2 regions of the Brevibacillus sp. YAE8 genome follow, and region 1 is predicted to be linked to the other one. Evidence: riboswitches for the same ligand, from Rfam matches in the RefSeq annotation. Region 1 holds a riboswitch; the other holds the start of a gene.

Region 1 (7,188 bases):
CGTCGATCTCGGCGAATAATCAACGAGAGAAAGACCTTTGCCGCATTGGTGGCGAAGGTCTTATTGTATAACGAAAACCCCCAGTCGAACTGGGGGGGTTCGTTATACAATAAAACCGCCTCCTAAAAGGAGACGGCATATATCGAGCTCGCTAGTTTTGAGGTGTTACCGATCATCACGTGCGACGCATCTACCTCCAGTATGAAGTTAGAAGCTGTTAGCAGTGTTGCGGTTTTCCTTTACTCACTAGGTGATCGTGTAAATCATCCATGGCACATCGCCTCCGTAGAAGACTACAGCCTGTTTGAAAACACACCACCGAGCTCGATGAATATAGTATGATCCGATTTGCAGCTTTTATACGCGCGAAATGCTCCAACCGTAAAACACTTATTTCAACAGCCGCGCGGACAGCGCGTTCAAAAACGACTGGTTGCTGTAGGCCGTGCCTCCGGCCAATCCGGGGTTGACGGCATTTTCGTACACCTGGCCGCTTTGGACCACGCGCAGATTGCTCCATTCAGGCTGCTGCTTCAACTGCTCGAACGATTTGGCGGCGTCGGGATCGCTGCTTTTGTCGACCATCACGAACAAATAATCCGGGTCTGCCTGTGCCAGCTCTGCGAGGGAAAGCGGCACGGGTTCTTTTGCTTGCTCTACAACGCTTGGGGTCGCCAGCCCGAGATCGGTATAGAGCAAATAGTTGTACCGCTCGTTTTTCGGATAGACGAGAAAAGCGCCTTCGTGAAACCATGCGGTCAGCACGATTTTGTCCTTGAGCGGAGCCAGCTTGTCGCGCGTTTTTTCCGTATTCGTCCGGACCTTGCTCACGATGGCATCGACGTTGGCGTCTTTGCCGCGCACCTCGGCAAGCAGCCGCAGGTTGTCTTCCCAATGCGCTCCATTCGAGGAGATGGGAATGACCGACGCTGCGCTTTCCAGCTTGCTGCGCTTTTCCTCGGACGTCTTGTCGGAGGTCAGGATCGTATCCGGCCCCAAAGCGGCAAGGTCGCCGACGTGGTCCGCGATGTCCGCGGGGAGCTTTTGCGTATTTTGCGTAATCGCGGCGTATTCCTGTGGGAACGCACCGCTTTTTTCTACGGTAGCGGCAAACGGCGGGATGCCGGTCAAAAGCGCATCTTCAAAGCTGCTGCGAGATTCGACGAAGGCGATTTGCTTCGTTCGCGCCGGGATTTTATATGTGTTGCCCAAATACTGGATAGAACGCGTCGGTTTTGCGGCAGGATCGCCTGCGGCTTGCCCTCCTGGCCCGTTCGCACCGCATGCTGCCAGCAACAGAAACACAGCCGTTACAGGGATGGCCAGTAGCTTTTTATACATCTTTACGTCACTCCGATCGTACCTTGGTCTGTTTTTTGCAAGAGAAGCCGTCACAGTAAATTATAGGGTACCCGAATGAGGACGGACTGCTTCATTCCTGAACTTTTTCAGACATTCTCCCGTATCCCATGCATCGGTGACGGGGTGTTTGCCTGTTGTCTGTTCGCAGCAGATGCTCTACGATGGACAAATACAGACCAAAACGAGAGTCTAACTGAGCTTTTGGGGGGGGATGGGAGATGGAGCTGCGCCACTTGAAGACATTCCACGTCGTTGCGGAATGCCTCAATCATCAGTGGCTTGCGGTGGTTTGTTGGCTGAAAAACCTTTGAAAGAATCTCATGGAAGGATTCTCAACAGATCGTAGGGGCTTTTGCCTCGGAGAAGAGAACCAGCGATTAAGTATGCTGTTACGTTTTACTTCGCTAGTTAATCTTCGCATGATATTCGAAAATCCGTTACTTTTGGCGGTTGTTCGGCGCTGTTGTTTGGGTCTTCATCGCGGCTTTTGCGGAGGCGAGGAAAGAGGAGAAATCGCGGGAGCTTCTTGGGATCCCAAAGAGCTTCGCGGATTTCTCCTCTTTCCTCGTCAGTGGCTTGCAGTGGTTTGTTCGACTGAAAAAGCTATTGAAAGAATCTCGTGGAAGGATTCTCAACGGGTCTTAGGGACTTTTGCCTCGGAGAAGAGAACAGCGATTAAGTGTGGATTTTTTTATCGTTATCATTGAATAACCTCATTTTTCATGCCTGGACAAATCGACTACGATAAAAAGACAGAATAGTGAAAAAGGGGGAGCTGAAAGTGCTGGCAAACAACACAGATCAGGCAGCGCGGCGCAAGCGGGGAATCAACGTCTTCGTGCTGTTGTTCGGCGTACTGCTGGTTGCGACGTTTCTCACCCACGTCGTGCCCGCAGGAGAATACGCCCGCGTGGAGGTGAACGGACGAGGCGTCGTCGATCCGCAATCGTTTCAACCGCTGGAACAGACGCCTGTTTCCGTCTTTGCGCTGTTCAGCGCGATTCATACCGGGATGGTGGACGCGGGAGAAATCATTTTCTTCGTGCTGATTATCGGAGGGGCGTTTGGCGTGTTGACGGCGACGGGGGCGGTAGACGCCTTTATCCGCTCGCTGTCCAAAAAGCTCGGGAACAAGGATAAGTGGCTCATCCCGATCATGATGCTTTTCTTCGCCTTTGCGGGTGCTTTTACGGGGATGGCGGAGGAAACGCTGGCCTACATCCCGATTTTGGTGCCGCTCGCAGTTTCGCTCGGCTTCGATGTCATCACGGGAACGGCGATTGTGCTGGTAGGCGCTTCCATCGGCTTTACGACGGCGATCATGAATCCGTTTACGGTCGGAATCGCCCAAGGGATTGCCCAGCTCCCGATCTTCTCCGGGATCGGCTACCGCATCGTCCTGTTCGTCATCATGTACGCGGTGTCTGTCGGCTTCATTTACCGCTACGCGATGAAGGTCAAAAAAGATCCTTCCCTCGGCTTTTACGGCGAAGGCATTGCGGCGAATGCGACTTCCGCTTCCGCCCTCGCGCCTGCGGACGACCAGCCGTTGTCCCAAACGCACAAATAGGTGCTGATCTGCTTTTTGCTCAACTTTGTCGCCTTGATCTACGGCGTGCTGCAATTCCAATGGTACATTACCGAAATTTCTGCCTTGTTTGTCATTTTAGCCATCGTCATTACGCTGATTTCGCGCATGTCGGCCGACCAACTGATCGAGTCGTTCATGAAAGGGGCAGCCGGCATGCTCACCGGCGCGCTCATTATCGGGCTGTCGAGAGCGACGCTGGTCGTGCTGGGGGATGGGCACGTCATCGACACGCTGTTGTTCCACGCAGCCGGGATGCTGCACGAGATTCCGCCCGTGCTCAGTGCTGCCGGAATGTATATTTTGCAAGCGTTGATTCACTTCGTCGTGCCGTCCGGCAGCGGACAAGCCGCGCTCACCATGCCGATCATGGCGCCATTGGCCGATCTGGTCGGAGTGACGAGGCAGACAGCCGTGTTGTCCTTCTCGCTTGCGGGCGGGATCGGCAACATTATTTTCCCGACCTCCGGCTATTTCATGGCGGGGCTGGCGCTCGCGGGCATTCTGTGGATTCGCTGGGCGAAGTGGATTTTGCCGTTGATTTTGACCCAGTTCGCGATCGGGCTTGTAGCGGTTATCGTGGCGAACTTCATGCACTACGGCCCGTTTTGACAAAAGAAAAGATGGAGGGATTCTCTTTGAAAATTGTTTCGGTGGAACTGTTTGCGACCCAGCTTCCGTTGATCCGGCCGTTTATCGTCGCCTATGACGAGTTTCGCGAGCTTCCGAGCATCATCGTCAAACTGACGACGGACACAGGGCTTGTGGGCTACGGTGAAGGCATGCCGGACCCGCACGTCACGGGCGAGACTTTTCACAGCACGTACGAGATGCTGGCAAAAGACATCGCGCCGCTGGTGATCGGGAAAAATCCGTTTCACATTGAAAACATTCACCGGCTCATGGCAGAAGCGGTCTGCTACGCGCCATCTGGGCAGCTTCATTACGAGCAGAATCGGCTGCTGCTGAGCGAGCGGCCGGGGCTGGGCGTCGAGGTGGATGAGCGTGTCGTGCGTGAGCTGAGCGTCTTTTCCGCTGTTCTGTCCTGAACAAGCAAAAACGGTGAACGGCAAAAGCCAGGGAAGCAAACACCCTGGCTTTTTGCTCGCTGCAATCGTTTCAAAACGGGGCATATACGGCTATCGTCAAGGAAAACGTAGCAGAACAAGTGCCGCGAACATTAATCTTTCAGCTCCCGAATGACTTCAGAAGCTTGCTGTTCATCGGGCGTCGGAAACATCTGAAACTGGTGCTGTTTCTCGATTTGCTCCTCATCCAGCGAAGAAAGGTGCAAGCCTGGCAGTTCGCGCTTGCTCTCGTGATGTTCGTTGCCTTTTGCTCCCATCTATCGTCACCTCCCTTCGACATGTTACTGTTGGCAAGAACGCCTTTGCTTATCCGCAAACAGGCGGGAGACAGAGCCGTTTTTTCCCGCGGACTTGCGCTCACTGCCATTCATAGCAATTTGGAAGAAGCATCGCCCATCCGAAAAATGCTACGATACAGCTAAGTCTCACGCACACTTCCGAAAAGAGGGGATACAGATGGCACTGCAATCGAAACAAATTTTTGTCAATTTGCCGGTAAAAGATTTGAACCAATCGATCGACTTTTTTTCTGCACTCGGCTATGAATTTAATCCGCAATTCACGGATCAGAACGCGGCTTGTCTGGTGATCGGGGAAAACATTTACACGATGCTGCTGGTAGAGCAATTTTTCCAGACGTTTACGAAAAAGGACGTCACCGATACGGCGAAAAGCATGGAGGTCATCGTGGCGCTGTCGGCAGAGAGCCGGGAGCAGGTTGACGAGATCGTGAACAAGGCGTACGAGGCAGGGGCGAAGCCGGCGAATGACCCGGTGGACCACGGCTTCATGTACAGTTGGAGCTTTTTCGATCTGGACGGGCATCTGTGGGAGTTTGTGTACATGGATGAGGCTGCGGCGGCACAGCAATAACAGGCGACAGAACAAGGGCAAAAAGCAGCGGTTTCGCTTTTTGCCTTTTTGGCGCGAGAGCAAAAGAGGGGAAGCTTCCGCCGCCGCTTTTCCCGGGGAATAAATGCTTGGATCTCGTTTCGCAAACGGGCTTGCTTTTGCGCAGCCAGCGGCGACATGGGCGCATCAGCGACAAAGAATAACTTTAACTGAATAATAATTTTTTTCAGAATTGACATCGGCAGAACGAGTATGCTTTACTAAAGTCAATGTTATCCAACAAGTGAATAGCGGCGGATGATGATTGTAGGAGAGACTAAACGGACGGTTTAGCACCGAAGGAGCAAGTCCCATAAAACCCTTGGGATTAATCTCTCAGGTACCAGATACTACAATCGGACGCACCTCTGGAGAGCGCTGACAAAGCCACCCAAGGGGAATACTCCTGGACCGACTCAGGAGTTAAACTCTCAGGTAAAAAGGACAGAGGAAAGGTAGAGTATCGTCACTCTATCTTTCCTCTGTCCTTTTTCTATGGAAAAAAGCTCGGCTTTTTTCCAAAAAAAGGGGATGCGACCGCTTACGCTCAACAGTTTTCACCCCCGATCAGAGAGAAAAACGGTCATGACCGTACTGCCAGAGACGGACACGAGCGAAAGATGGCGCGATGGGAAAGGAGCAGGCGAAAACGAACATGGAGCTTACGATCAAGGAAGCGGCGCAAGCGGAGCTGAAAAAGCTCCACTTTCCAAACGATACGGCGCTCAGGATCGACGTCGTGATCTCGGGCGACTGCGGCTGCGGATTTTTTGTGCAGTTGGCAGTCGATGAACTGCGGAAAAACGACACGCTTGTGTATCAACACGGCATTCCGGTATGCATGGATCGGTTGACCAAACGGCATCTGGGCGACGTGCTGACGCTCGACTACGACCCTGCACGCGGCTTTGCCTTGTCCAGCCCGGACGAAGCCTTTGCGGATCGGCTCGCCGTGGGGCGCAGCTAAAGCGGACAAAAAAAGCGCTCCTGGCTGCTCTACAGAACGCAAGCAAGTAGTCCGCTGTTTTTTGGGCGTATAGGCGCCAGGCAAAAAACGGGAGACGCACGCTTTTTTACAAAAATAGAGAAACAGGTGGAGAGAAGCCATGACAGAGAACGGCAATGCAGAACAACTGGACGTCCTCGTGATCGGCGCAGGACCAGGAGGCTACGTGGCGGCGATCCGGGCGGCACAGCTCGGCAAGCAGGTCGCGATTGTGGAAAAAGATACGGTTGGCGGCGTGTGCCTGAACCGCGGGTGCATTCCTTCCAAGGCGCTGATCTCGGCGGCGCATCAGTACGAGGCGATGACGCAATCGGCGGGAATCGGCCTCACAGCAGCGGAAGTAAGCGTTGATTTTGCCAAAGTCCAGGCGTGGAAGCAGAGCGTGATCGACAAATTGACGGGCGGGGTCAGCTCGCTTTTCAAAGGCAACAAGATCAAGCGGCTCCAGGGGGAAGCCAAGCTCGTGGACGCCAATCTGGTCGAGGTCAAAAACGGGGCAGAGACGACGCAGTACCGCTTCCGGCACGGGATTCTCGCGACAGGCTCGCGTCCGGTCGAATTGAAAGCCTTTCCATTCCAGGGCCGCATCTTGTCCTCGACGGAAATGCTCGCGCTCGCCAAGCTGCCAGAAAGCTTGCTGGTGATCGGTGGAGGCTATATCGGGATCGAGTTGGGGCAGACGTTTGCGAAGTTTGGCACAAAGGTGACGATTTTGGAAGGCTCGGACGCGATTCTCCCCGGCTTTGAAAAAGAGCTTTCGCGCCTCGTGGCGAGGAAGCTGAAAAAGCTCGGCGTGGAAGTGCAGACCGAAGCAGTGGCAAAAAGGGCAGAGCAAACGGACGATCAGGTCATCGTCACCTACGCGGCAAAAGGCGAGGAGCGTCAGGCGACTGCTGAATACGTGCTCGTCACGGTTGGCAGACGACCGAACACCGAAGGACTCGGACTGGAAAGCTTGCCTGTCAAGCTGACAGAGCGCGGCTTCATCCAGATTGATGAGCAGTGCAGAACGAGCATTCCGCACCTGTACGCGATCGGCGACCTGGTGGAAGGCCCGGCTTTGGCGCACAAGGCGTCGTACGAAGGAAAAATCGCGGCAGAGGTCATCGCCGGAAAAGACAGCAGGCTTGGCGACAAAAAAATCCCGGCTGTAGTCTTCTCCGATCCGGAAATCGCAAGCGTCGGGCTGACCGAGAGCGAAGCGAGGGAGCGCGGCCATGACGTGGCGATCGGCAAGTTCCCGTATGCGGCAA
Region 2 (7,188 bases), on a different contig from region 1:
AGCGTCTCACGGCTGGCTGGACGAAGGGCTTGTGGAGCTGAGCGTGTACCATTACTTGCAAAACCGGTACGGAGCGCAGTCGGCCTCCACGCTGCTCGATGAGTACAATCGCGACGCCCGCCGCTTGCAGGAGCGCTACCCCAACGGCAGCCTGGACAAGCCGTTGCAAAAGTTCGCGACCGAAGAAGAGTTCCATTGGACGTGGTATTCGAAAGGGGCGCTGCTGTTTGACCATTTGCGCAAGCAGATTGGCGATGACGCGTACAAACGTTTTCTGCACCGCGTGCAGCAAAACTACCACGGCAGCGTGATCGGGGCCGAGCATCTCGACCAGGCGCTGGGGCAAACGCTGCAAGGCGAAGCGAAATACTTCGTGTACGCGACGAAAAAGCCGAATCGCGAAGGCCTGGGCGCTGTGCAACTGGAGCCGTACATCACGACGATCATCAACAACATGAGCTTTTATCCGTCCATTCCGGCCAGGGCGACAGGCGGCACGGTGTATTTGCCGTTGCGCGAGCTGGGGGAAAAAATGGGGCTTGCCATAAGCTGGGATCAGGAAAAGCAGATGATTCGCGTAAGAGGCAATGGCCGAGAAGTGTTCGTCAAGGAGCGGGAACGCTTCGCCATCCGCGATGGGCAAAAGCTCGACCTCGGTCATCCGCTGACGGAAATCAAGGAGCGCACGATGGTGCCGCTGTCGTTTTTCGCTGACGTATTCGAATGGGATACGGACTACAATCCAGCCGAGAAAACCGTAAAAATTCAAACGCGAAAAGCGAGTGGAAAGGTGGCGGAAACAAAATGAAAAACTTGATTCTGGTCGGCTTTATGGGAACCGGAAAGACGACGGTCGGCGTCGCGCTGGCCGATTCTTTGGGAATCGCGCACCATGACCTGGATGCCGCGATCATCGAAAAGGAAGGCTGCTCCATCCCGGAGCTGTTCGCCCGGCACGGGGAGACGTATTTTCGCGATGCGGAGTCCCGCCTGCTGTCACAGCTTCTGGACGATGGTCCGCAAGTTTTGACGACAGGCGGAGGGGCTGTCCTGCGCAAGCAAAATGTCGAGGTCATGCTGGCAAAAGGAACCGTGATCGCGCTTTATGCCAGCGAAGAAGAATTAATCAGGCGGCTGGAAAACGATACTTCGCGCCCGCTGCTTTCCGGCGGGGTGGCAGAACGTGTGAAAACATTGATGGCGGAACGCGCGGGGGCGTACGATTTTGCCCCGATCCAGGTGGATACGACCGGAAAAAGCCTGGAGGCGATCGTGGACGAAATTAAGGCGCAGGTGGTTGAAAGCGCAAAAGACGGGAAACAATAAAAAAGGACAGCGCTATTGCCGGAAAAAAGACGGCGTGTATCTGCGAGTACGAAGGAGGTCACGTGCGATGTCCTTTCAAGAGTATTTGAAGTACCTGACGAAATTGTTTGTCCAGTACATGGATACGCCAAAAGATGAACGGCGTCAGCGAAAGGCTCCGCGTGAGCCTTGGTCGGCACGCTGGTTCGGGGCGATCCCTATGTCGATCCGGCTGTTGTGGCGCAAATAATCCTACCTTGGTAAGCGGACGGAGGGTGCGGTGCGTATGGCGAGAGTAGCGGTAGAAAAGTCCCTTTCCCAGATTCGCAAAATGCTGTGCGATAACGGCTATGATGTCGTCGATTTGGGAAACTGGCAACAGGTGGTCGACGCGATCGTGATTACGGGTCAGGATATAAACGTCTTGGGCGATCAGAACAAGACGATTACAGGTGCGTCGGTAATCAATGCAGAGGGAATGACGGCCAATGAAGTTTTTCATGCCGTACACGAACGCCTTTCCCCAACCGATCATCATTGATCGAAAAAAGCCAAAGGCTGCGCCTTCGCTAGACAAGCATGCGCAGCCCAATCAAAAACAAGCTCTCCGCCAGCGACTGGCAGGGAGCTTGTTTTTTTGCCAAAAGCGACGGATCAGCTCTGCGGCTGTCCCGCTACGTAAAATTTTCCGACCTTGTCAGCGTAAGCGTAGGGGACAAAGCGCAGTCCTTCATCCCATACTCCCACGTAAGCGTTTTGATCGTTCCACAAATGAAGCGAGCCGACGACGAACGGGGCGAGCACCTGGGAGTGGTACAGCGGAACGGTCAGCGTCACGGGTGCATCGCTTTGCTGCTGCCACAACTGCGGCCATGAAATTGCGCTGTCCCCGTACAACTGGCTGACCCAGCCGATCTGGTCGAACGGATCTCTTTGCGCCCGCTGCAGGATGCGCGTCTCTGTTAGCCGCTGCCCGGTCTGTACCAGATTTTGCGCAGCCAGGCTGCGAAAGACTGGCTCGTTTGCGGCGAAGGAAGCGGGGTACGCTTCGCCTGTTTTGGCGTTCACCAGTTGCGGCGACGACTGGCGGGCGATCAGCCAGTGGGAAGCGAATCCGTCGTAGACAGGCTCTGCGGCAATTTCCCGCGGGGCAAAGGCATCGTCGAACAAAATGTATTCCCCGACCCCGTATTCCAACAGCACGAATTTTTCCTGGGCAGGCGCTTCGACGGCCTCTCCCACGACCAGGTACCCTACCTGTCTGTCTGCTTTTTTGATGCTGACCAGCCACTGATGTTGATTCGGGCCGAGCGTCTGCACTTCTGTATCGGCTTTTTGCCACTCCTTGAATTGCGGATCGCGGTTGGCGAGTTCGTTCATCCACGTCTGGATTTGGGCGTGAAACTCTTTGTCCCAGCTCTCCTCTGCGTGGACAGGCCAGGCGAGCAACGCAAAAGACAAGAGCACCCCGAGAAGGGGGAGGAATCGTCTGGTCACAAACATGCACCACCTTTTGTACAGGCTAAGCTTATTCCTATTGTAACCAGCTATGACAAAAAGATTTGTTGCAACTTGTCAGTTCCGCAGCACTTCTTCTCGCTGATCTTTTACATGATTCGCCCGGATGCGGGGAGATGGCGCACCGTTTTTGCCGGATGCGCTTTAATGACAGGCGGAGCAGAGTGCAAGTAAAACAGTCCGCCGTTAATAAAATGAACCTCGATGCGCGGCTCGTACTGCCAGCGCAGCTCGTCCATCCGCCGCTGTTTTTCTTCTTCCGGCGTGCTTTTTTTCCATTCCTCCTGGTTGATTTCCTCGCGCGGCGTCACCTGGACGCCATTGGCACGTAAAAAGTCGAGGATTCGCCCGCCGGAAGAGCGGTATTCGTCAAGCGTCTGCGCAGCTTCGACAACAGCCTCCCTGGCGGGGACGGCGTCGCGCGCAGGCAGCGGGATCGAGGCTTTTTGCTCCGGGGACTCTACCGCTTCCGCCTCGGCTGCTTCTGTCTCGCTCTGTTCGGCAGGCGGCTCTCGTCGGGCCAGCTCTTCGTAGTAGGCGGCGAGGATGTCCAGCTCCTCCGTCAGTCGCGCCCGCGCCTCTACGGCCCACTCCTGGTCTTCCTGCGCGATGACCGCATCGACCTCCTGCCGGGCCAGCTCCAGCGCGTCTTCCACAGACAGCTTCCGGTCGAGCGTGTAAAAGTAGTCCGGGATCGCGGGCGCAAGCGTCAACTGAAACAAAAACGAGGAAAAGTCGTGCACGAGGCGCGGCTGATGCAGGTTGATCCCGAGATAGAGCATGATGTCGCGCCGCTTGTCGCAGATGAGCGATACTTTCAGGTTGAGCCCGAGCCAGGGAACGAGCGGCGTGGAGCGACGCTTGCCGGTGCTTGGCAAGGAAGCGGTATTTTGCTCGTACATGCATAAAAAGCGCCCGTGCTTTTTCGCCGAGGCAAAAATTTGCTGCATGCGCGCAGCGCCCAGATGCAGATGCTCGGCCCGCAGCCCGTCCGGCATCCGGTCCGGGTGAAACGCAAAGGTGAGCACGAGCGGCTGGTAGGCCAGGTTCATTTTGTCGACCCAGCTCCAGTAAAACGGGCGGTTGCCGATATCCTTGTCGACCTCGACCGGAAGCTTGACCGTCAAGTAATCCGGGTGGGCTTCGACGATGTGCGCGGAAAAAGTCGCGAGGTAGCGCTCTACAAATTGCCTGACCTGGTTGGCTTGCATCAGGAGAAACCTCTTTTCTTGTGTGCGTTTTTTCTGCTACTGCTCTGCCGCTTCCGACAGGGCAGGGGATGCGTGCTGTTGTCTGCTGGCGCGGATGGCGTGGCCCATGTTGTCGAGCTTCAACGCCATTTCGCGGGCCGATTTGGAATCCATGATGATCTGCGTCAAATTTTCTTCCAGCGACGAGTTGAGATTCAGCCGCTCCACGATGTCGTCCAGCTCGCCGATGACCATCTCGAACAGGTCGATTTTTTCGTACAGCAGCTTCAAAATGTGCTCCTCAATCGTGCCGACGGTGGACAAATTGTAAATGTGCACGTCCCGCTTCTGGCCGAGACGGTGGACACGGCCGATCCGCTGCTCGACGCGCATCGGGTTCCACGGCATGTCGTAGTTGATGACCTGGTTGCAAAACTGCAGGTTGATCCCTTCCCCGCCAGCCTCTGTGGCGATCAGTACTTGCGCGCGGTTTTGAAACAAATCGGTCATCCAGTCTTTTTTGCTGCGCTTGAAGCCGCCGCGAAACGGCACAGAAGTAATGCCGTGGTCATGCAAATATTTTTGCAGGTAGTTTTGCGTCGCCCGGTACTCGGTGAAAATGATGACTTTGTCGTTGATCTCCTGGATCAGCTCGACCGTTTTGGCCGCCTTGGAATGCGTCTCGATCCGCTTAATCATCTCCACCAGCTCCAAAATTCGGCCGCGCAGGGGGGAGTCTTCGCTGGTGCGCTGGTGCATGTTGTACAGTGTCATGAACGAGGCTTCCTTGCTGGAGCAAACCTCGCGCTGCAACGTAATCAAGGCGAGCGAGTTGAACAGGCCAGCTCCTGTCTGGTACTGGTCGCGCACAAAGCGGGTGACGCCCTCGTACAGCTCCATCTCTTCCTGCGACAGCTCAATCGGAATCGACTGGACGCGGCGACTGGTGAACTGGATGCCGCCGTCGCTTCGCTTGTTGCGAATCATCACCTTTTCAATTTCTTCGCGCAATTTGTCGCTGTTTTTCGACTGTCGCTTTCCTTCGACGTAATTGGAGGAAAACGACGTGGAGTGGCCGAGGTGCCCCGGCTTCAACAAATTAATCAGGTTGTACAGCTCGTCCATTTCGTTCTGGATCGGCGTAGCCGTGAGCAGCAGGCAATATTTTTTGCGAATTTCCTTCACGAACTGATAGTTTCGCGTCCGCTTGTTTTTCAGCTTGTGCGCCTCGTCGATAATCAGCATGTCGTAGTCGATGTCGAGGACGTGGCGGCGGTGCGGATCTCGTTTCGCCGTGTCGATGGAGGCGACGACGACTTCATGCTGCCGCCACATGTACTCCTTTTTTTGCGCCACGGCGGGAATCCCGAATTTTTGCTGCAACTCCTTCGTCCATTGGATGACGAGGGAGGCGGGGACGAGCACGAGAATTTTTTTCGCCAGGCCCCTGACCATGTACTCCTTCATAATCAGCCCGGCTTCGATCGTCTTGCCCAGTCCGACCTCGTCGGCGAGGATCGCGCGTCCGCGCATGTCGTTGAGCACTCGCTCCGCCGTTTGCAACTGGTGGGGAAACGGGGAGAGCAGCGGCAAGTATTTCAGGCATTGCAACTGATCGAACTCGCGAACAGCCATGGCCTCTTCCGCTTCCAGCGCCAGCTTGAACAGCTCCCACTTGTCCCAGGGGCCGTCTTCGTGCATTCGCTCCGTCAGCGGGGATATCCAGCTCGTGTCAAATGAAACAGGAATATTCGGCATATACGTTACTCCTTTACACAGCTCTGCCATAACTTTCATGCGCTTTATCAAAAAACTTAACATTTATGATCGTGTTCATCATTTTGTTAAGTATTTCTTGATCTGACTGTTAATTTGCATATTTTCAACGGCGGACTCTCATGGTAGGATATAGAGGAAGTTCATTCATTAGTATGGAAATCATAGCAAAAACTTATGTATGACCATCTAACCAACGCGAATGATAGTAGCAGGGAGAGACTGCGCGAACCACTGCAGCGCCGAAGGAGCAAGCCGGGAACGGTGAATCTCTCAGGCAAAAGAACCTCTACTGGACGCAACTCTGGAGAGAGCTCGAAATCGGAGCCACCAAAGGGGAAACTTGCAAGCGCGGTGATCCCCGCCGCGCTTGATTGGCAAGGTAACTCTCAGGTACCAAGGACAGAGGAGGAGAAATGGGCACCGTTCTTTTGGTGTACCCGTTTTTTCGCCTCTGTTTTTTCATGGGGAGAAATGCCGACTAACAGTTTTTGGGAGGTGCCACACATGTCCAATCTGAAAAGAACGCCACTGTTTGATTCCTACGCAAAATACGGCGCCAAGACAATCGACTTCGGCGGCTGGGAGCTGCCTGTACAGTTTTCCAGCATTGGCCAGGAGCACGAGGCCGTTCGGACGAAAGCAGGTCTGTTTGATGTATCCCACATGGGAGAAGTAGACGTAAAAGGCGAGAGTGCGCTCGAATACTTGCAGCGCGTCACCACCAACGACGTGTCCAAGCTGGCTGTCGGGCAAGCGCAGTACAGCGTGCTCTGCTACCCGGACGGCGGTACGGTCGACGATCTGCTCGTTTACAAATACGCGGACGACCATTACCTGCTTGTCATCAACGCAGGAAACATTGACAAAGACTATGCATGGCTGGAAGAGCACCTGATTCCGGGTGTCACGATTGAAAACATTTCGCCGCAAACGGCGCAAATCGCCATTCAAGGGCCTTTGGCCGAGTCGATTTTGCAAAAGCTGACCGCCACAGACCTGTCGAAAATCGGCTTCTTCCGTTTCGAGCGCGACGTAGAGGTCGCTGGCATTTCCGCTCTGGTATCCCGCACAGGCTATACAGGCGAGGACGGCTTTGAAATTTACCTGCCTGCAGAGCGTGCCGCTGAACTGTGGGACGCGTTGCTTGAAGCGGGCAAGGAAGACGGGCTTCTGCCTTGCGGACTTGGCGCGCGCGACACGCTGCGCTTCGAAGCGAAGCTGCCGCTGTACGGCCAGGAGCTGAGCAAGGACATCACGCCGATTGAAGCAGGCATCGGCTTCGCGGTGAAGGTGGACAAAGAAGTGCCGTTCATCGGCCAAGAGGTGCTCAAGGCGCAAAAAGAAAACGGCGCGCCGCTCAAGCTCGTCGGCATCGAGATGATCGACCGCGGCATTC

What was found. Region 1 has a riboswitch for glycine ahead of AC27IT_RS05020 (iron-sulfur cluster biosynthesis family protein). Riboswitches for the same ligand answer to the same signal wherever they lie in the genome.
Region 2: it holds a riboswitch for glycine, as region 1 does, so the genes downstream of both, gcvT (glycine cleavage system aminomethyltransferase GcvT) here and AC27IT_RS05020 (iron-sulfur cluster biosynthesis family protein) in region 1, are expected to answer to the same signal.

Annotation. Positions count from the first base shown of each region.
Region 1 covers NZ_BAAIYG010000002.1:449,392-456,579, reverse strand. The annotation lists gene AC27IT_RS05050 (YebC/PmpR family DNA-binding transcriptional regulator) at 1-19, shown strand, start outside; gene AC27IT_RS05045 (ABC transporter substrate-binding protein) at 391-1,341, opposite strand; partial or broken gene AC27IT_RS05040 (YfcC family protein) at 2,138-3,562, shown strand; gene AC27IT_RS05035 (enolase-like domain-containing protein) at 3,589-3,999, shown strand; gene AC27IT_RS05030 (hypothetical protein) at 4,131-4,295, opposite strand; gene AC27IT_RS05025 (VOC family protein) at 4,495-4,911, shown strand; glycine riboswitch at 5,188-5,292, shown strand; gene AC27IT_RS05020 (iron-sulfur cluster biosynthesis family protein) at 5,558-5,896, shown strand; gene lpdA (dihydrolipoyl dehydrogenase) at 6,036-7,188, shown strand, end outside.
Region 2 covers NZ_BAAIYG010000003.1:276,346-283,533, reverse strand. The annotation lists gene AC27IT_RS06840 (stalk domain-containing protein) at 1-808, shown strand, start outside; gene AC27IT_RS06835 (shikimate kinase) at 805-1,326, shown strand; gene AC27IT_RS06830 (YqzE family protein) at 1,394-1,555, shown strand; gene AC27IT_RS06825 (YkuS family protein) at 1,592-1,846, shown strand; gene AC27IT_RS06820 (hypothetical protein) at 1,960-2,808, opposite strand; gene AC27IT_RS06815 (YqhG family protein) at 2,913-4,034, opposite strand; gene AC27IT_RS06810 (DEAD/DEAH box helicase) at 4,071-5,771, opposite strand; glycine riboswitch at 5,992-6,088, shown strand; glycine riboswitch at 6,089-6,205, shown strand; gene gcvT (glycine cleavage system aminomethyltransferase GcvT) at 6,297-7,188, shown strand, end outside.